4 regions of the Bradyrhizobium sp. HKCCYLS3070 genome follow, and region 2 is predicted to be linked to each of the others. Evidence: predicted binding sites of a transcription regulator. Region 2 holds the regulator's gene; each other region holds the start of a gene.
The links. Region 2 encodes LexA, which represses DNA repair genes until DNA is damaged. Its sites were predicted from a motif close to TGTTCNNNNTGTGTTCNG; they were not measured.
Positions count from the first base shown of each region.

Region 1: the regulator LexA is predicted to act here: its motif matches at 2,521-2,538, upstream of ACQR03_RS19765 (ribonuclease T2).
Region 3: the regulator LexA is predicted to act here: its motif matches at 1,556-1,573, upstream of ACQR03_RS12365 (PA0069 family radical SAM protein).
Region 4: the regulator LexA is predicted to act here: its motif matches at 2,974-2,991, upstream of ACQR03_RS28785 (DNA recombination protein RmuC).

Region 1 is NZ_JBNPTI010000005.1:472,209-476,691, forward strand. It holds gene ACQR03_RS19745 (NAD(P)H-quinone oxidoreductase) at 1-829, shown strand, start outside; gene ACQR03_RS19750 (DUF3617 domain-containing protein) at 876-1,424, opposite strand; gene ACQR03_RS19755 (hypothetical protein) at 1,508-1,813, opposite strand; gene ACQR03_RS19760 (hypothetical protein) at 1,982-2,446, shown strand; gene ACQR03_RS19765 (ribonuclease T2) at 2,579-3,283, shown strand; gene ACQR03_RS19770 (23S rRNA (adenine(2030)-N(6))-methyltransferase RlmJ) at 3,405-4,265, shown strand.
Region 2 is NZ_JBNPTI010000001.1:1,686,504-1,690,986, forward strand. It holds gene ACQR03_RS07830 (hypothetical protein) at 1-97, shown strand, start outside; gene ACQR03_RS07835 (hypothetical protein) at 124-387, opposite strand; gene ACQR03_RS07840 (alpha/beta fold hydrolase) at 386-1,087, shown strand; gene ACQR03_RS07845 (molybdopterin molybdotransferase MoeA) at 1,219-2,430, shown strand; gene lexA (transcriptional repressor LexA) at 2,636-3,334, shown strand; gene ACQR03_RS07855 (hypothetical protein) at 3,610-4,050, shown strand; gene ACQR03_RS07860 (ComEC/Rec2 family competence protein) at 4,444-4,483, opposite strand, start outside.
Region 3 is NZ_JBNPTI010000002.1:806,053-810,535, forward strand. It holds gene ACQR03_RS12360 (phosphoketolase family protein) at 1-1,404, opposite strand, end outside; gene ACQR03_RS12365 (PA0069 family radical SAM protein) at 1,595-2,773, shown strand; gene ACQR03_RS12370 (VOC family protein) at 2,793-3,242, shown strand; gene ACQR03_RS12375 (ribonuclease HII) at 3,318-4,172, shown strand; gene ACQR03_RS12380 (glycosyltransferase family 39 protein) at 4,382-4,483, shown strand, end outside.
Region 4 is NZ_JBNPTI010000013.1:153,786-158,268, reverse strand. It holds gene dapE (succinyl-diaminopimelate desuccinylase) at 1-306, shown strand, start outside; gene truA (tRNA pseudouridine(38-40) synthase TruA) at 390-1,127, opposite strand; gene fmt (methionyl-tRNA formyltransferase) at 1,248-2,183, opposite strand; gene def (peptide deformylase) at 2,325-2,852, opposite strand; gene ACQR03_RS28785 (DNA recombination protein RmuC) at 3,022-4,257, shown strand; gene ACQR03_RS28780 (AmpG family muropeptide MFS transporter) at 4,374-4,483, shown strand, end outside.

The sequences.
Region 1 (4,483 bases), on a different contig from region 2:
CGGGCCGTTGCGGGAGCCCAATCCCATACCGGGATTGGAAGCCTCGGGGCGCATCGTGGCCTGCGGCGCCAACGTATCCCCGGAACGGCTGGGTAGAGCGGTGATCGCACTGACCGACGGCGGTTCATACGCGCAATACGTCGCCACCGACCAGCATCTTGCACTGGACTTGCCGAGCGGCCTCGACTGGATCCAAGGCGCCGGCCTGCCCGAGGCGCTGTTCACGACCTGGTTCAACTTCTTCGAGCTGATGCGCATGGCGCCCGGCGAGACGGCCCTGATTCATGGCGGAAGCAGCGGCGTCGGCACGATCGCGATCCAGCTCCTGCGCGCGCTGGGTCATCCCGTCATGGCCACCGCCGGCACCACAGAGAAGCGCGCCCTGGCACTCGGGCTCGGCTGCAGCGCCGTGTTCGACTATGCCGATCCCGATCTCGCCGAGCAGATCCGCGCGGCGACGGGGACGCGCGGGGTCGACTGCATCCTCGACACCTCCGCCGGCGCTCACATCGCGCAGGACCTCGCGGCGCTCGCGATGGGCGGACGGATCGCCCTGCTCTCGGCCGGACATGGCAAGGAGCTGGCGGTGCCGCTGCGCAGCCTGATGGCGCGCCGGGCCAGCATCACCGGCGCATTCCTGCGGTCGACGTCACTCGATATCAAACGCCGCCTCGCAAGCAAGCTGCGGCAGCGCATCTCGCCCCTGCTCGGAACGGCCATTCGGCCGCACATCGACAGCACCTATCGCCTGTCCGAGGCAGCCGATGCGCACGAACGCATGGAGACGAGCCGACACATCGGGAAGATCGTGCTTCGCGTCCGCGGATGAACGCCAACCCACGTCTCTGCACCCGCCACACGCAACGAGCGCCCGCCTACTGCTTCACGCCCGGGATCAGGGCCTTCAGCTTGGCCATGTCCTTGACGTTCATCTTCATGCCGCCGGGCATCACGATGTCCCCGGGCTTCTGGTCGGGCTTGCAGGCGCCGAGCCATTTGGCCTCGATCGTCATCGCGGTGTCCTTCACCCCGGTGCCGGCGGCGCCGCCCGTGACGCGCGACATCGTCTTCACCGTATAGGCCGAGTTGAAGTCGCCGGTGATGTCGGCATGCGACGTCGTATTGATGCCGCCGAAATTGCAGACCGAATCGGAGACGTAGCCGGTCGCGGTCTTCTGGATGTCCTGCTTGGAGCAGACCTGCTGCGCCATCGGCGAGGCGAAGTTGTTCATCTCCTTGTCGGTGGCCGCGTCGGTGCAGTGCTGCATCGTCGCCTCCGGCAGCTGACCGCCGGATCTGATCATCTTCAGCTCCCACAGGCCGGCCTTGCGCACCGGCAGGTCGACGGCCCGTGCCTCATGGCTCGCGGTCACGCCCAGGAGGCAGCAGGCCAACAGCCCAATTGCGATGCGTGTGCAGGTCATATGCCCCGTTCCGGCTCGTTGATCGATGCCGGAGCGAATGCCGCAGAAAAGTGGCAATTGGGAGAACGGCAGTTGATGGAAGGTCAGTACAGCGTCCGCAGCGGCCGCTGCGCCGAGCCATAGGGTACCCAGCGGCAGGCGAACGAAACGTAGCCACCGTAGCGCGCATCGACGGCGCGGAACTTCGCGACCTTGCCGTAGGAGGCGCAATGATCGACCGCGAGCTGGCGCGCATCCGTGGTCTGGGCCAGCTGGAAGGCGATGATGCCGCCGGTGTCGTTGCCCTTGAAGGGCGGCACCACGTCGGCCTGGGCGGATGCCGCAACCAGCACCATCCCAGCGGCCACGAGGCCTGCAGTCTTCACGAATCCGGCCATCAGCGTCCGCATTGCATTCTCCTCGATCTGGCCCGCCATTCTAAAGGTCCTGTCCGGTCAAGAAAAGAACACCGGCCTCGCGTTAACAGGACTAATCGTGGAGTGTTGCCGCGTTGCACTTGACCTCCTGTGGCCGCCGCGGCACGGTCCACGCTCCCGGATCAGCCTTGCGGACGGCCCATGCGCGACTTCAGCTCACCTTTCAAGATGTTCGGCGCCGCCTGTGGCGCGCTGCTTGCCGCCATCGTCGCCACCGCCCCGGCTCAGGCCGCCAACCCGCTCGAGATGAACTTCTGGTTGTCCGGTCCGAAATATGAAGGCCGGGTCGCGCCTTGCGAGGCGGCCATTCCGACCATCGTCTCGCGATTCCAGGACAAGGAGAGCACCTTCTGGAATTCCTCGCTGACGATCACCGGCGTCGCCAATGTCCATGAGATCGCCTTCCGGCCCTGGCAGTCCGACAACATTCCGCGTCGCTTCTGCACCGGCAGCGTGATGATCAGCGACGGCAAGGCGCGCACCGTCAACTTCTCGATCATCGAGGATGGCGGCTTCGCCGGCTATGACCAGGGCGTCGAGTTCTGCGTCGTCGGCCTCGATCGCAACTGGGCCTTCAATCCGGCCTGCCGCGCCGCCAAGCCCTGATTTGCCTTTCCCGGCGTATCGGCCGCTCGCGCGGGCGGCCGGCTGACGAATGGCTGCCTTGGGGCAGCCATTTTTGTTCTTGAAATGTTCCCGTGTGCTGGTAGGCTCCTGGCATTTTCCGGGGAGTACGCCATGTTCGATTGCCTGTGCCGACCTGCCGTCCTGTTGTCCAGAACGATCGCCTGCTTTGCCCTCTTGCTCGGTGTGCTCACGGCTGGCGCCGCCGAGGCGCAGGACCGCCGCCAGAATGCGCCGGGCGCGTTCGACTTCTATGTTCTCTCGTTGTCGTGGTCGCCCTCGTACTGCGCCGAAGCCGAGGAGCGCGGCGGTCGCGGCAGCCGGTCCCAGCAATGCAGCGGCCGACCGTACTCGTTCGTCGTGCACGGGCTGTGGCCGCAATACGAGAACGGCTACCCCGAATATTGCGAGCAGCCGGCGCCGCGCCTGCCCCGCAACATCATGACCTCGATGCTCGACCTGATGCCGGCGCCGGGCCTGATCTACAACGAGTGGGACAAGCACGGCACCTGCGCCGGCGTGTCGGCGAAGGCCTATTTCGAAGCCATCCGCAAGGCCCGCGCCGCCATCAAGATCCCCCCGGAATTCCTCGATCTCGCGGAGGCCAAGACGGTGGCGCCGGCGGCGATCGAGGAGGCCTTCATCAAGGCCAACCCCAAGCTCACGACATCGGGCATTGCCGTCACCTGTAACCGCACCAGGCTGAGCGAGGTCCGGATCTGTCTGTCGAAGGATCTGGAGTTTCGCAACTGCGACGAGATCGACCGGCAGGCCTGCCGGCGCGACGAGGTCAACATGCCGCCGGTCCGCGGCGGCTAGCGGCTGCGAATCGGGCGACGCAGCGCGTCGGCCTGCGGCGGCGCTCATCCGCGGCTCTCCGGAGGGCGTCCGGCGCATCGACGGGGTACCCTTTTGACGCGGAACGGCGTAACCGGATGGCATGAACTACCGACATGCCTTCCACGCCGGCGGCTTCGCCGACGTCATCAAGCACATCGTGCTGACGCGCATCCTGGTCTACCTCCAGGAGAAGCCCGCCGCGTTCCGGGTGATCGACACCCATGCCGGCGCCGGCCTGTATGACCTCACCGGCGACGAGGCGACGCGCAGCGGCGAGTACCTCACCGGCATCGCCCGCGTGCTGCAGGCGCGGCTGTCGGATCAGGCCTATGCGCTGGTCCAGCCCTATCTGGATATCGTCCGATCGTTCAATCCCAAGGCCGAACTGGTCGCCTATCCCGGCTCGCCGCTGATCGCGCGCGCGCTGCTGCGGCCGCAGGACCGCATGACCCTGTGCGAGCTCGCGCCGATCCCCCGCAAGCAGTTGATCGATCAGTTGCGCCGCGACACCCAGGCCCGTGTCGTCGATCTCGACGGCTGGGTCGCCCTGCCCGCCTTCGTGCCGCCGAACGAGCGCCGGGGCGTGGTGCTGATCGATCCGGCGTTCGAGGCGAAGGATGAGTTCGAGCGGCTCGCCGATCGCTTCGCCGCGGCCTTCGCGAAGTGGACCACCGGTATCTACGTGCTGTGGTATCCCGCCAAGAGCCGGCGTGCGACGGAAGAGCTGAGCGATCGTGTCGCGGCGCTCGCAGCCGCGGCCAAGCCGCCGGGCAAGGTTCTGCGGATCGAGTTCAGTGTTGCGCCGCAGATCGAAGGCGAGGCGCTCACCTCGACCGGGCTGCTGATCGTCAACCCGCCCTGGACATTACATGACGAGCTGAAGCTCATCCTGCAGGAACTGCAGAAGCCCCTCGGCCAGGGCGGCGCGGCGCGCTTCCGACTCGAATTCCCCAAAGCTTGAAACGGCGACTGGTCGAAAAGCCGTAGTCAATCGGCGCGGAACCGTATTATTGTGTCCGATTGTAAGACTGGCTTTACGTTCCGCTTCCGCGAATGGTTGCGGCGGGGTGATCAAGGCCTAACAAGATCCGGCGATCCGGCGCGGCGAGCGCTGGGCGTTAAGGTGGCCAACGCTTTCCGATCAAAGTGATGTCCGGTCGGACGCTGCGCAGGGCGCGC
Region 2 (4,483 bases):
CGAGGTCCCCGGTGCTCTCGTGCCCGTGCTCGCGTCGGTCGAGCACGACCGTGCCGCCTATGTCGAGCCGAATGTCTGGATTCGGCATCCGCTCTGACGCGGTGCAGGTCGTCCGCGCGACGATCAACGCGCCGGCACGACGCGCTCGTTGAGAAATCCGATCACCACGTCGAACGCCTGCCGTCGATTCCGCTCCATCAGGATCATGTGCGTGCCCTGCCCGATCTCGACCAGGCGCTTGTATGGCGCGCTCACGAGGCGAACGAACAGGTCGTGCGCCATCCCGAAGCGGACATCCACATCCCATTCCGTCGCGAGCACGAGAACCGGGCAGTCGATCGTGCTGGGATCGTAGATCGGCTGGTCCACGGTCCAATGCTCGTCCATGTGGCGCGTGCAGATCGAGGGCGTCGCGGCAACGCATATGACGATCGCCTATGACCGGCGCGGATTTGGTGAGACGGTCGCCTATGAGGAAGCTCATTCTCCGGTCGAGGACCTGCTCGCCGTCGTCGACGCGCTCGCGCCGGCGCGGCCGGCGACGCTGATTGCCTGCTCGCAAGGAGGCCGCATCGCGCTCGACTTCGCGCTTCGCCATCCGTCACGTATGGCATCGCTGGTGCTGATCGCACCTTCGATCAGCGGCGCGCCGGAGCCGATCTATCCACCGGAGATCAAGGCGCTAACGGCGTCGTTGGCCGCTGCCGAGGCCGCACAGGATTGGGATCGGGTCAGCGCTATCAAGGCGCATCTGTGGGTCGACGGTCCCTTGCAGCGCGAGGGACGCATCTCCGGCGAGCCGCGCGAGACGTTCCTGAAGAAGAACGCCGCCGCACTCCGCGCGCCGCCAACCGGCGCGACTCTCGATGTGGCACCAGCCTTCCCACGCCTCGCGGAGATCGTCGCGCCATCGCTCGTCATCCGGGGGGACTTGGACTTTCCTCACATCCAGCAGCGAAGCAGGCTGCTCGCCGCAACAATGCCGAACGGGTCAGGACATGAGCTGGCCGGAACGGCGCACCTGCCGAGCCTGGAACGTCCGCAGGAGGTCATGCGGTTGATTGCGGACTTTCTCGCGCGATCGTGAGGCAGCGGCCCGGAAACGGCCCACAGCAGACGGTCAGAACGCAGGGAGCGGCCTAGGCCCTTGGCCGCGCCGTGCGCGTTCGGTTAGAAGGCGATTCATTCGATCTGCCGTCTCCGTCCGAAGGAACTCTCATGGCCCTGATGCCGGTGTCTGATGCGTTGTCCGCCGTGCTCGCCGGCGCCGAACCGCTGGCCGAGGAGCAGGTCGGGCTGGACGAAGCGTTTCACCGCATCCTGGCGCGGGACCTCGCGGCGCTGCGGACGCAGCCGCCCGAGGCAATGTCGGCGATGGACGGCTATGCCGTGCGCGCCGTGGACGCCGCCCAGGCCAAGGCGCGGCTGAAGGTCATCGGCGAGGTCGCGGCGGGGCGGCCGTTCGATCGCGTGGTTGGACCCGGCGAGGCGGCGCGGATCTTCACCGGTGGCGTTGTCCCGGAGGGCGCGGACGCGGTGGTGATCCAGGAGGACACGATCGCCGAAGATGGCCACGTCGTGATCACCGAGGCCGCGATCAAGGGCCGGCATATCCGGCCGGCGGGCGTCGACTTTCACCAGGGCATGGTGCTGCTGAAGTCCGGGCGCCGGCTCAGCGACCGCGACCTGTCGCTGGCGGCCAGCATGAATCATCCGGCGCTGCCGGTGCGGCGCCGGCCGAAGGTGGCGCTGCTCGCCACCGGCGACGAGCTGGTGATGCCGGGCTCGACGCCCGGCCCGGGCCAGATCGTCTATTCCAACGGCTACGCCTTGCGGGCGCTGGTGCGCAACGAGGGCGGGACCCCGATCGATCTCGGCATCGCCGCGGATACGATGGAGGCGACGATCGCCGGCATCCGCCGGGCCCGCGAGGCCAAGGCCGACATCTTGATCACGACCGGCGGCGCCTCGGTCGGCGATCACGACCTGGTCAAGCAGGCGCTCGAAGCCGAGGGCGTCGAGATGGCGTTCTGGAAGATCGCGATGCGGCCGGGCAAGCCGATGATGCACGGACGGCTCGGCGACATCAGGGTGATCGGACTGCCCGGCAATCCGGTGTCGTCCTATGTCTGCGCCATCCTGTTCCTGGTGCCGCTGATTCGGCGGCTGCTCGGCCGCGACGAGGCCGTGATGCCGCGCGAGACCGCCCTGCTCGGCCGCGAGCTCGGGCCGAACGATTCGCGCGAGGACTATCTGCGGGCGCGGCTCGAAGAGCGCGCCGACGGCACGCTGGTCGCCACCCCGGTGAGCCAGCAGGATTCGTCGCTGCTCGGCAATCTCGCGCTCTCGCAGGCGGTGGTGATCCGGCCGGCGTTTGCGCCGAAGGCGCCTGCGGGCAGCCCGTGCGAGATCCTGCGCCTGCCGAACTGAGCCGCTTCCCCGGTAAAGCCCGGTCTGTTCATCATATTTTTAGGATTGCGGAACACACATCGAACATATAGTGTCCGTTCATGATTTGTTTTTAGTATGTTGCGGGCGACGCGATGACGGTCCGACTCCAGGGCGCTCTCAGCCGGTTTGTGCGCGAGGCGCAGCTCCTGGACTCGGACGACAACAAACCGGGGACCAGGTCGAGATGCTGACGCGCAAACAGTACGAACTTCTGCGGTTCATCAACGAGCGGCTCAAGGAAGCCGGCGTGCCGCCGTCCTTCGACGAGATGAAGGATGCGCTCGATCTGCGCTCGAAGTCCGGCATTCATCGCCTGATCACGGCGCTCGAGGAGCGCGGCTTCATCCGCCGGCTGCCCAACCGCGCCCGCGCGATCGAGGTGATCAAGCTGCCCGAGCTGTCACAGGCCGCCAACAACCGCCGCGGCTTCACCCCATCGGTGATCGAGGGCAATCTCGGCAAGGTGCGCACCAGCACTCCCGCGCTGGACGATGGCGAGCGCCCCGTCGCAGTGCCGGTGATGGGCCGCATCGCCGCCGGTACCCCGATCGAGGCGCTGCAGACCCGCAGCCACACCATCAGCGTGCCTGCCGACATGCTCGGTAACGGCGATCACTACGCGCTCGAGGTACGCGGCGACTCCATGGTCGATGCCGGCATCCTCGACGGCGACATGGCGCTGATCCAGCGCAACGAGACCGCCGACACCGGCGACATCGTGGTGGCGCTGATCGACGATGAGGAAGCGACGTTGAAGCGCTTCCGCCGCCGCGGCGCATCGATCGCGCTGGAGCCAGCCAACACCGCCTACGAGGTACGCATCCTGCCGCCGAACCGGGTGAAGATCCAAGGCAAGCTGGTCGGGCTGTACCGCAAGTACTGATCGCGAATGGGATCGGTCGATCGGCGGCGGGCGCACGCGCTTTCGCCGCCGAGCTGGAGGCTGCCCAGCAAAATACGTCACGCGCGAATGCACCTCATGATGTGCAGCGCGGCATGCTCAAACGCTTGTGATCGGCCGCGGGCACACGCGATGCAGATCAGCGCAGAATTGCCGCGAAGCGCGCGCTAACATCACCATCGATGTCCACTCTGATAGAGGCCTGCGCCTGTCCGGGGGGAGCGTGGGTCGGCTATCTCTCAACGAGGAGCGATCCGATGTGTGACTACAGCCTCCATGCGGTTGCGTCCCGTCCCGCCAAGGTCGGCGAGACGTTGATCTCGATGACCTTCCGTGGCACCGCCACCCGCGGCTTCGCGCTGGAGAGCGAGCCGACCGTCGCAGTCTGCATGCTGCCCGGCACCGAGTTGGCCTTCGCCGAGGACGTCCGCTACGACAGCCGCTGGCTCTGGACCCGGACGATCCGCGAGCGCGTCGCAAAGTTCAACAGCATCGAGACTCACATTCCCGATCGCCATCACGACGCGATCGAATTCGCCGATGGCCGCCACGTGCTGGTGACCCAGCTCTGCGAGGGCCAGCGCGTCACCGTGCTGCAATTGCCGGTCAGCAAGCAGCCGGCGGAGCGACGCCCGGACATCGCCGAGGACGTGCCGCCTTCGCAGGCCACACCGATTCGCCGCATCAGCATCACCTGAGGGGTCTCCGCATCGGCATTTCTCTCGGTCGTGAGCGAGCTTTCGACCGTGGGAGATTTGGGTTCTGCAAGCGCAAAGTCCTCTCGGGCGAACCTCACGCCCCGGCATCGCATCGGATAGGAACGACATCCCTCGGCCGGCATGATGTGCCGGGGGAGCCTGCCGCCGTGGTCAACAAGATCGATTGGAACAAGGCCGCCGGGATCACCGAGCCCGGCTGCAATATGCTTGTGTTCGGATGGCTGACAGCCACGGCTGACGACATCGCCATCTGGCAACGCTATCCGCGCGCTGCGTTCACGCTGGCCGAAAGCCCCTCGCTGTTCGATGGACTTGGCAACATGGACCTGGCGACACCGAGTATCATCTCGGCACGTTCGAGCTGCCCGGCACTCAGTCTTCTTCGCCCTGCTCCGTCTCCGGCGGCGTCGCG
Region 3 (4,483 bases), on a different contig from region 2:
ATGCTCGCTCAGCACCTCCATCACGCGGCCGTCATGGGCGAGGTGGACATCGTAGGGCTCGATGCCTTCCATCCACACCCGCTCGGTGACCTCGAATACGGCATCGAGCCGGTTCGAGGCGGTCTCGTCCGGGCCCATGATGCGGAAGTTGCGTGTCTCTGCATTCAGCGTGATCACGTCGCGCAGGAACTTGCCGAGCTCGCGCGTGGCTTCAGCCATGGTCTGGCCCGGAGAGGACACCTCGACCGCAAAATGCTGGTAGTCTGGGAGCCTGAGCTCGCGCTTGAGCAGACCGCCATTGGCATGCGGGTTGGCGCCCATGCGCCGCGTGCCCTTCGGCGCCAGTGCCTGCAGCTCCGGCACGAGCCGGCCGTGGCCGTCGAACAGCGTTTCCGGCTCGTAGCTTTTCATCCACGCTTCGAGCAGCGCGAGATGCTCGGGCTTGCCGCGCGGATTGGTGATCGGCACCTGATGGGCGCGCCAGAAGCCTTCGACCTTGAGGCCGTCGACCTCCTTCGGCCCGGTCCAGCCCTTCGGGCTGCGCAGCACGATCATCGGCCAGCGCGGCCGTTGGATCGTTGCATCCGACTGACGCGCATTCTGCTGGATCGAGCGGATGCTCGCGAGCGCGACATCGAGCGCGTCCGCCATCTGGCGATGCATCGCCTTCGGCTCCGCGCCTTCGACGAACAGCGGCTCGTAGCCGTAACCTTCGAACAGGCATTTGATCTCGGCATCGCCCATGCGGCCGAGCACGGTCGGATTGGCGATCTTGTAGCCGTTGAGATGCAAAATCGGCAGCACCGCGCCGTCATGGGCCGGGTTCAGGAACTTGTTCGAATGCCAGGATGCGGCGAGGGGCCCGGTCTCGGCTTCGCCGTCGCCGACCACGCAGGCCACGATCAGATCGGGATTGTCGAACGCCGCACCATAGGCGTGCACCAGCGCGTAGCCGAGCTCGCCGCCTTCGTGGATCGAGCCCGGCGTCTCGGGCGCGGCATGGCTCGGGATGCCGCCAGGGAAGGAGAACTGCCGGAACAGCTTGCGCAGGCCATCGGCATCGCGCGTGATGTCCGGATAGATCTCGCTGTAGCTGCCTTCGAGATAGGTGTTGGCGACCATGCCGGGGCCGCCATGGCCGGGACCGCACACGTAGATGACGTCGAGATCCTGCGCCTGGATGGCGCGATTGAGATGGGCGTAGATGAAATTCAGTCCGGGCGTCGTCCCCCAGTGGCCGAGCAGGCGCGGCTTGACGTGCTCCGCTTTCAACGGCTCGCGCAGCAGCGGGTTGTCCAGCAGATAGATCTGCCCGACCGAGAGATAGTTCGCCGCGCGCCAATAGCGATCGAGCAGGTCGAGATCGTCGGCCGTTTTGGTCTGATGGGAAGACGTGATGTTCATGGAACCTCGCTTGCCGTCCGCTTCGCGCTTGCGGGAAGTGCATTAGAGTAACGCCGCACCATTCCGTTCCAGTGCGCTGCGAAGGATAGAACGGGAATGTGATGGTTGGCCTTGCGTGGCTCCAGAACCGTTCCGAGACATTGTTCTCTTTTGTTCTTGTATTGTTCTTTTTGTGTGCTATGTCTTGGCCATGAGCCGAGCATCTTCACATGCCCTCAAGCGCCCGCCGGTCCCGGTGCCCTCCGAGCCGGTGGGCGCGCCTTCATCTGGCCCGGAAAACGACTTCCCCGAACTCGCGGTCGCCATCGAACGGGGCCGGCGCCGCGGCCGGGGTGCACAATCCAATGCGAGCGGCCGCTACGAAGCGGAGGCTCGCGTCGTCTTCGACGATGGCTGGCAGAGTCTCGAGGATTTGCCGCCATTCAAGACCACGGTCGCGACCGATACCTCGCGCAAGGTCATCACCCGCAACGACTCGCCGGACATCGGTTTCGATCGCTCGATCAACCCGTATCGCGGCTGCGAGCACGGCTGTGTCTACTGCTTCGCGCGGCCGACCCATGCGTTTCTCGGGCTGTCGCCTGGTCTCGATTTCGAATCCAAGCTGTTCGTGAAGCCGGATGCGCCCGCGCTCCTGGAAAAGGAGCTCGCGGCCAGCGGCTACGAGCCGCGGATGATCGCGATCGGAACCAACACCGATCCCTATCAGCCGATCGAGCGCGAGCGGAAGATCATGCGCGGCATCCTCGAGGTGCTGGAAAAGGTTGGCCATCCCGTCGGGATCGTGACCAAGTCGGCGCTGGTGATGCGTGATGCCGACATCCTGGCGCGGATGGCCAAGAGGAACCTGGCGAAGGTCGCGATCTCCGTGACCACGCTGGATCCGAAGCTGGCGCGCACCATGGAGCCGCGGGCCTCGACACCGTCGAAGCGGCTGGAGGCGCTGCAGGCGCTGTCGAGGGCCGGCATTCCGACCACGGTGATGGTGGCGCCGGTGATCCCGGCGCTGAACGACAGCGAGATCGAGCGCATCCTCGATGCCGCCGCCCATGCCGGCGTCAAGGAGGCGGCCTATGTGCTGCTGCGCCTGCCGCTGGAGGTGCGCGACCTGTTCCGCGAGTGGTTGCTCGAGCATTATCCGGACCGCTACCGCCACGTCTTCACCCTGATCCGCGACATGCGCGGCGGCCGCGATTACGACTCGCAATGGGGCACGCGAATGAAGGGGACGGGCCCGATGGCCTGGATGATCGGCCGCCGCTTCGAGATCGCCTGCGAAAAGCTCGGCCTGAACAAGCGCCGGACCAAGTTGACGACCGATCATTTCGTCCGGCCGAAGGGCGGCGGGCAGCAACTCAGCCTGTTCTGAAGCGTGCGGAGAGCAGTTGATGAGCGCACAAGCGAGCGTTCCGCGGTTCACCGTCATCACACTCGGTGTATCCGAGATGCGGCGGAGCATCGCCTTCTATACGTCGCTCGGCTTCGCCCGAAAATTCCGCGCGACCGGCGAGGCCGTGGCATTCTTCGAGACCGGCGGGACGGTGCTGGCGCTGTACCCGTGGGGCGCGCTCGCCGATGATGCGGGCGTGCCGGACGCACCGCGCCCCCAGGCGTTCCGCGGCGTGACGCTGGCATGGAACTGCCGCTCGGAGGCCGAGGTCGATGCGGCGCTCGCGTCGGCGGTGGAGAAAGGCGCGATGCTGCTGAAGCCGGCGCAACGAACCGACTATGGCGGTTACAGCGGCTACTTCTCCGATCCGGACGGTCATGTCTGGGAAGTGGTGATCGCGCCGGGGATTGATGTCGGCGAGGATGATCGAGTGCATCTGCCGTCGTAGTCGGTCGCCGGCAAGGGGCGAATAGCGGGAAATGAGGTCCGTTCGGGGTTGCGCCGCCGCGGGCCGTTTCGCACCATGCCGGCCATGATTCGCGATCAGTCAAAGAAGCCGGGCAGGGCGAAGGCGACGAGCGGCGCCGTGGCGAAGAGCGCACCTGCAAAGGCCGGAACCAAGCCTGTCGCTCCGAATGCTGCCGGCAGGTCGGCCGCCAAGCTCGGCAAGGGCGTCATCGCGGTGGCGCCGCCGAGCTTCCGGCGGGAGCGCGCGCTGCTCAAGCAGGGCATCTGGCCGGTCGCCGGTTGCGACGAGGCGGGACGGGGGCCGCTGGCCGGTCCGGTGGTCGCCGCGGCCGTGATTCTCGATCCCGCGCGCATCCCGAAAGGCCTCGATGACTCCAAGCGGCTGAGCGCGGAGCAGCGCGAGGCGCTGTTCGACAAGATCTGCAAGACGTCGGCGTTCGCAGTGGCTGTCGCCTCGCCGGCGCGAATCGATCGCGACAACATCCTGCGGGCCTCGCTGTGGGCGCTGTCGCGCGCCGTGAGGGCGTTGCCGGAGGCGCCGAAGCACGTCTTCGTCGACGGCCGCGACCGCATCGACGTCGATTGCGGCTGCGAGGCGGTGATCGGCGGCGATGGCCTGGTGATGTCGATTGCGGCCGCCTCGATCGTCGCCAAGGTCACGCGCGACCGGCTGATGTGCGCGCTGGCGCAGGATTGCCCCGGCTACGGCTTCGAGCAGCACAAGGGGTATGCCGTGCCGGAGCACCTCGCTGCGCTGGACCGGCTCGGACCGTCGGTGCATCATCGCAGCCTGTTCGCACCCGTCGTGGCCGCACGGCGCAAGCATCAGCCGTGGACCGACGTCCCGGAGCCGGATTTGTTTGCCGAGGTGACCGTGGTGACATCCACTGAAATCTCGGTCGGGGTCTGATGCAGGTTGCCTCGCGGTCGCCGCGGTCTTAATAGTTTTGGTCAGCCAGCCAGCACGAAGTGTCACTCCTCGCAGCAGGGGCGGTGTTGTGCGCCCCGATCGTACGGTATCGATTGCGGGCGTCGGACAGCGAGGCTGCTGCGGATGAGCGACGGTCCTGCCGGCCTCCTCGACGTCCTCAGCGATTCAGCCAAGCGATCCAGCCGTTCATGCGTTTCACGTCCCTGGTTGTCGAACTGATCCGCGCAAGGCCGCGGCTGGTCGTCGTCATCGTGGTGCTGTGCCAGGCCCTGATGTGGCTCGGCGTGGCC
Region 4 (4,483 bases), on a different contig from region 2:
GCTTGTGGCAACCGCATCCGCGCCTACATCGACTGGCTGCCGTCGAACTCCAACGTGTTCCTGACCAAGCCCGGACCGTTCACCGAGCTCGCCGTCGCCGCGATCGAGAGCGTGACGGGGCGAAAGCCGGAGCTGTCGACCACCGGCGGCACCTCGGACGCGCGTTTCATTTCGAGCTACTGCCCGGTGATCGAGTTCGGCCTGGTCGGCCAGACCATGCACCAGATCGACGAGCGCGCCTCGGTCGCCGACATCGCCACCCTGACGAAGATCTATCGCGGCATTCTCGATCGCTACTTCGCGTGACCCCCTCTCTGCGCATCATTGCGAACGCAGCGAAGGAATCCAGGACGTCTCCGCGGCAGCGATATCGAGTGGAGCGGCCGCAATTAGTAGTCGACCTTCACGAGGTAAAGCCCTTCCGGCGGCGCGACGACGCCGCAGGCGGCGCGGTTGCGCGCGGCGAGCGCGGCGGCGAGATCATCGGCGGTCCAGCGACCCTGCCCGACCCACACCAGTGAGCCGACCATCGAGCGGACCTGGCTATGCAGATAGGAGCGGGCGGAGGTGAGGATGGTGATCGCATCGCCGTCCCTCACGACGTCGAGCTGATCCAGCGTCTTCTCCGGCGATTTCGCCTGGCATTCGGTATCGCGGAACGTCGTGAAGTCGTGCTTGCCGATCAGCCGCTGCGCGGCTGCATGCATTGCATCGGAATCGAGCCGCTGCGGCACCCGCCAGACGCGGCCGACCTCCAGCGCGAGGTTGGAGCGGCGATTGACGATCCGGTAACGGTAGTGCCGCCTGCGCGCGGAGAACCGCGCTTCGAAGGTGTCGGGCATGATCTCGGCGGCGAGCACCGCGACCGGGTTCGGCCGCAGATGCGCGTTGAGCGCGTCGCGCAGCTTGTCCGGGCGGAACTCCTTGGCGATGTCGCAATGCGCAACCTGGCCGGTAGCGTGGACGCCGGCGTCGGTGCGGCCTGAGCCGTGCACACGCGTGGGCACGCCGCAGGTCGCCTGCACCGCCGCTTCGAGCGCGCCCTGCACCGACGGCAAGGTCTCCTGCAGCTGCCAGCCGCAGAACGGCGCGCCGTCATATTCGATGGTGAGCTTGTAGCGGGGCATTCGGTCTATTGCTGCCGTCATCGCCCGCGCAGGCGGACGATCCAGTATTCGCCGACGTCTCGGCGCGACAATGCACGTCTCGGCGTACTGGATACCCCGCTTTCGCGGGGTATGACAGCGTTACGAAAAACGAGCACCGCGATTCAATGGGGTGCCGCGCAGGAAATCCGCGGCCTTCATCGGGCCCTTGCCGGCGCGCTGCAGCTCGGTGATGCGGATCGCGCCGTCGGCGCAGGCGATGGTGAGCTGCTCGTCGAGCACGGCGCCCGGCTCGCCCGCGCCGCTGGCGAGCGCGCAGCGCAGGAACTTCAAACGCACCGCCTCGCCATCGAGCGTGACCTCGCTCCAGGCGCCGGGAAATGGCGACAGGCCGTGGATGTGCCGCAGCACCGCATGCGCCGGCTTCGTCCAATCGATCCGCGCCTCCGCCTTCTCGATCTTGGCGGCGTAGGTGACGCCCTCCTCGGCCTGCTTCGTCAACGTCAGCCCGCCGCGCTCCAGCGCCGCCATCGCGCGCACCATCAGGTCGGCACCGATCCGCGAGAGGCGATCGTGCAGATCGGACGCCGTCATCGCGTCAGTGATGGGCAGACGCTCGGCCATCGCGACGTCGCCGGTGTCGAGACCGACATCCATCTTCATGACCATCACGCCGCTTTCAGCGTCCCCTGCCATGATGGCACGGTTGATCGGCGCGGCGCCGCGCCAGCGTGGCAGCAACGAGGCGTGGAGGTTGTAGCAGCCGAGTTTCGGTGCATCGAGAATCGCCTGCGGCAGGATCATGCCATAGGCGACGACAACGGCGGCATCGGCCTCATGGGCGCGGAACGCAGCCAGCGCGTCCTCGGTCTTCAGCGTCTTCGGCGTGAGCACGGGAATGCCGAGCCGGCGCGCCTCGGTCTCGATCGGCGTCGGCACCAGCGCCAGGCCGCGGCGGCCGCCGGGTTTGGGCGCGCGCGTATAGACCGCCGCGATCTCGTGGCCGTGGCCGGCGAGTTCGAGCAGGGTCGGCACGGCGAAATCCGGCGTGCCCATGAAGATCAGGCGAAGCGGCATCTGGTGGAAGATCCTGCATTGCCGAATCCTCCGCGTCATGGCCGGGCTTGTCCCGGTCATCCACGTCGAGCTGCCTGTAACGCGCGGCGCGACGTAGATGCCCGGGTCAAGCCCGGGCATGACGGAGGAGAGAGTTGATCGTTACTCGCTGGCGCGCTTGGCGGCCTTGGCGAACTTCTTCATCACGCGGTCGCGCTTGAGCTTCGACAGATAGTCGATGAACAGCACGCCGTTGAGATGGTCGATCTCGTGCTGGATGCAGGTGGCGTAGAGCCCCTCGGCATCCTCCTCGCGAACCAGCCCGTCGAGATCGGTGAAGCGCACGCGCACCCGCGCCGGCCGCTCGACCTCCTCGTAATATTCGGGGATCGACAGGCAGCCTTCCTCGTAGACCGACAGCTCGTCCGACTTGGCAACGATCTCCGGATTGATGAAGACGCGCGGCTCGCGCTTGCCTTCGCCGTTCGCGTCGGGCTTGGCCAGATCCATGGTGATGACGCGCAGCGGCTGCGCGACCTGAATCGCTGCGAGCCCGATGCCCGGCGCGTCGTACATGGTCTGAAACATGTCGTCGACCAGCTGCCGGATCTCCGGCGTGACCTTCTCGACCGGCTTGGACACCAGCCGCAACTGCCGGTCCGGCAGGATGATGATTTCTCTTAGGGACATGGCGCGCGATTTAAGCCGCGGAACCGGCGCGGTCAATGTGAGGGTGCGCGGTTAAGACTTCGCTAACCATGAATTTCAACGCCTCGTTAACCATGATTCTTAACCTGGCCTTAACCATAAATGTTCTCTCTTCGTTCGCGAGCTTGTGCGAATCGGATAGACGGGCGTGATGACCGCCGCCAGCCAGTCCCTCAATCCTGTCGTCATCATGATCGGCGACCTTCCGGTCCGCGCCAGCGATGCGCTGATCGGATTTGGCGTGCTGGTGGTGCTGCTGCTCGTGATGATCGTGGCGGCCGTGGTGCGTTCCGGCCGGCGCGGCGCCGAGCTCGCGGCCCAGCAGGCGATGCGCAGCGATGAGATCGAACATCGGTTCAGCGAGATGATCCGCGTCCAGAGCGAGGCCTCCGGCCGGGTCGACGCGATGGCGCAGCTGCTCGCCGGCCGGCAGGTTGATCTTGCCCGCAGCGTCAACGAGCGGCTCGATGCGGTGACTCATCGCGTCGGACAGTCGATGGAGCAGAGTACGCGCCACACCATGGATAGTCTGCGCGTGCTGCACGAGCGGCTCGGCATCATCGACAATGCCCACCGTGATCTCAGCGAGCTGACGACCCAGGTCACGACCCTGCGCGACGTCCTCGCCAACAAGCAGTCGCGCGGCGCGTTCGGCCAGGCGCGGATGGAGGCGATCGTGCAGGACGGACTGCCGAAGGGCAGCTACGCGTTCCAGTACACGCTCGCCAGCGGCAAGCGGCCGGACTGCGTCGTGTTCCTGCCCGACGCGCGACCGCTGTGCATCGACGCCAAGTTTCCGTTGGAAGCCGTGACCGCGCTGCATGATGCGGAGACGGACGAGGAGAAGCGCACCGCCGCACAGCGCCTGCGTACCGACGTGCTGCGTCACGTCAACGACATCGCGGAGAAATATCTGGTGGTCGGCGAGACGCAGGACACCGCGCTGATGTTCGTGCCGTCGGAATCGGTCTATGCCGAGATCCATGATGGCTTCGACGACGTCATCCAGAAAGCGTATCGCGCGCGCGTCGTGCTGGTGTCGCCGTCGCTGCTGATGCTCGCGATCCAGGTCATGCAGCAGATCATGAAGGACGCACGCATCCGCGACGCCGCCGACCAGATCCGCAACGAGGTGATCCATCTCGGGGACGATCTCGGCCGCCTGCGCGAGCGCGTGCTCAAGCTGCAGAAGCATTTCGGCGATGTCGGCGAGGACATCCGCCAGATCCTCATCTCGGCCGACAAGATCGAGAAGCGCGCCGCCCGCATCGAGGAGCTCGACTTCAGCAAACAGGACACGCCGGTGGAGTCGCCACGCATCGCGCCGGCTACGGGCACCGCGCCGGATTTGTTTCCGCTGGCGGGACGCGTGCAGGCGGGCGAGTGATTGGGCAGCTGCCCCTGTCGCAGCTTGAATTTTGCCAAGACTGTCATCGTCCGGCTCGCGGACGATGACAGCTGAGATGGGGAGCGTTTCTTGCGCCAATCTGCTACCACCCATCCATGACCGTACCTGAGGCTTCTTCCGACATCACCGCGACCGGCGCAAAGCCCGAGGCTGCGCCAAGAGCCCCCACCTGGCGCGAGAGCATGGCCGTCTATCTGCAGCCGCG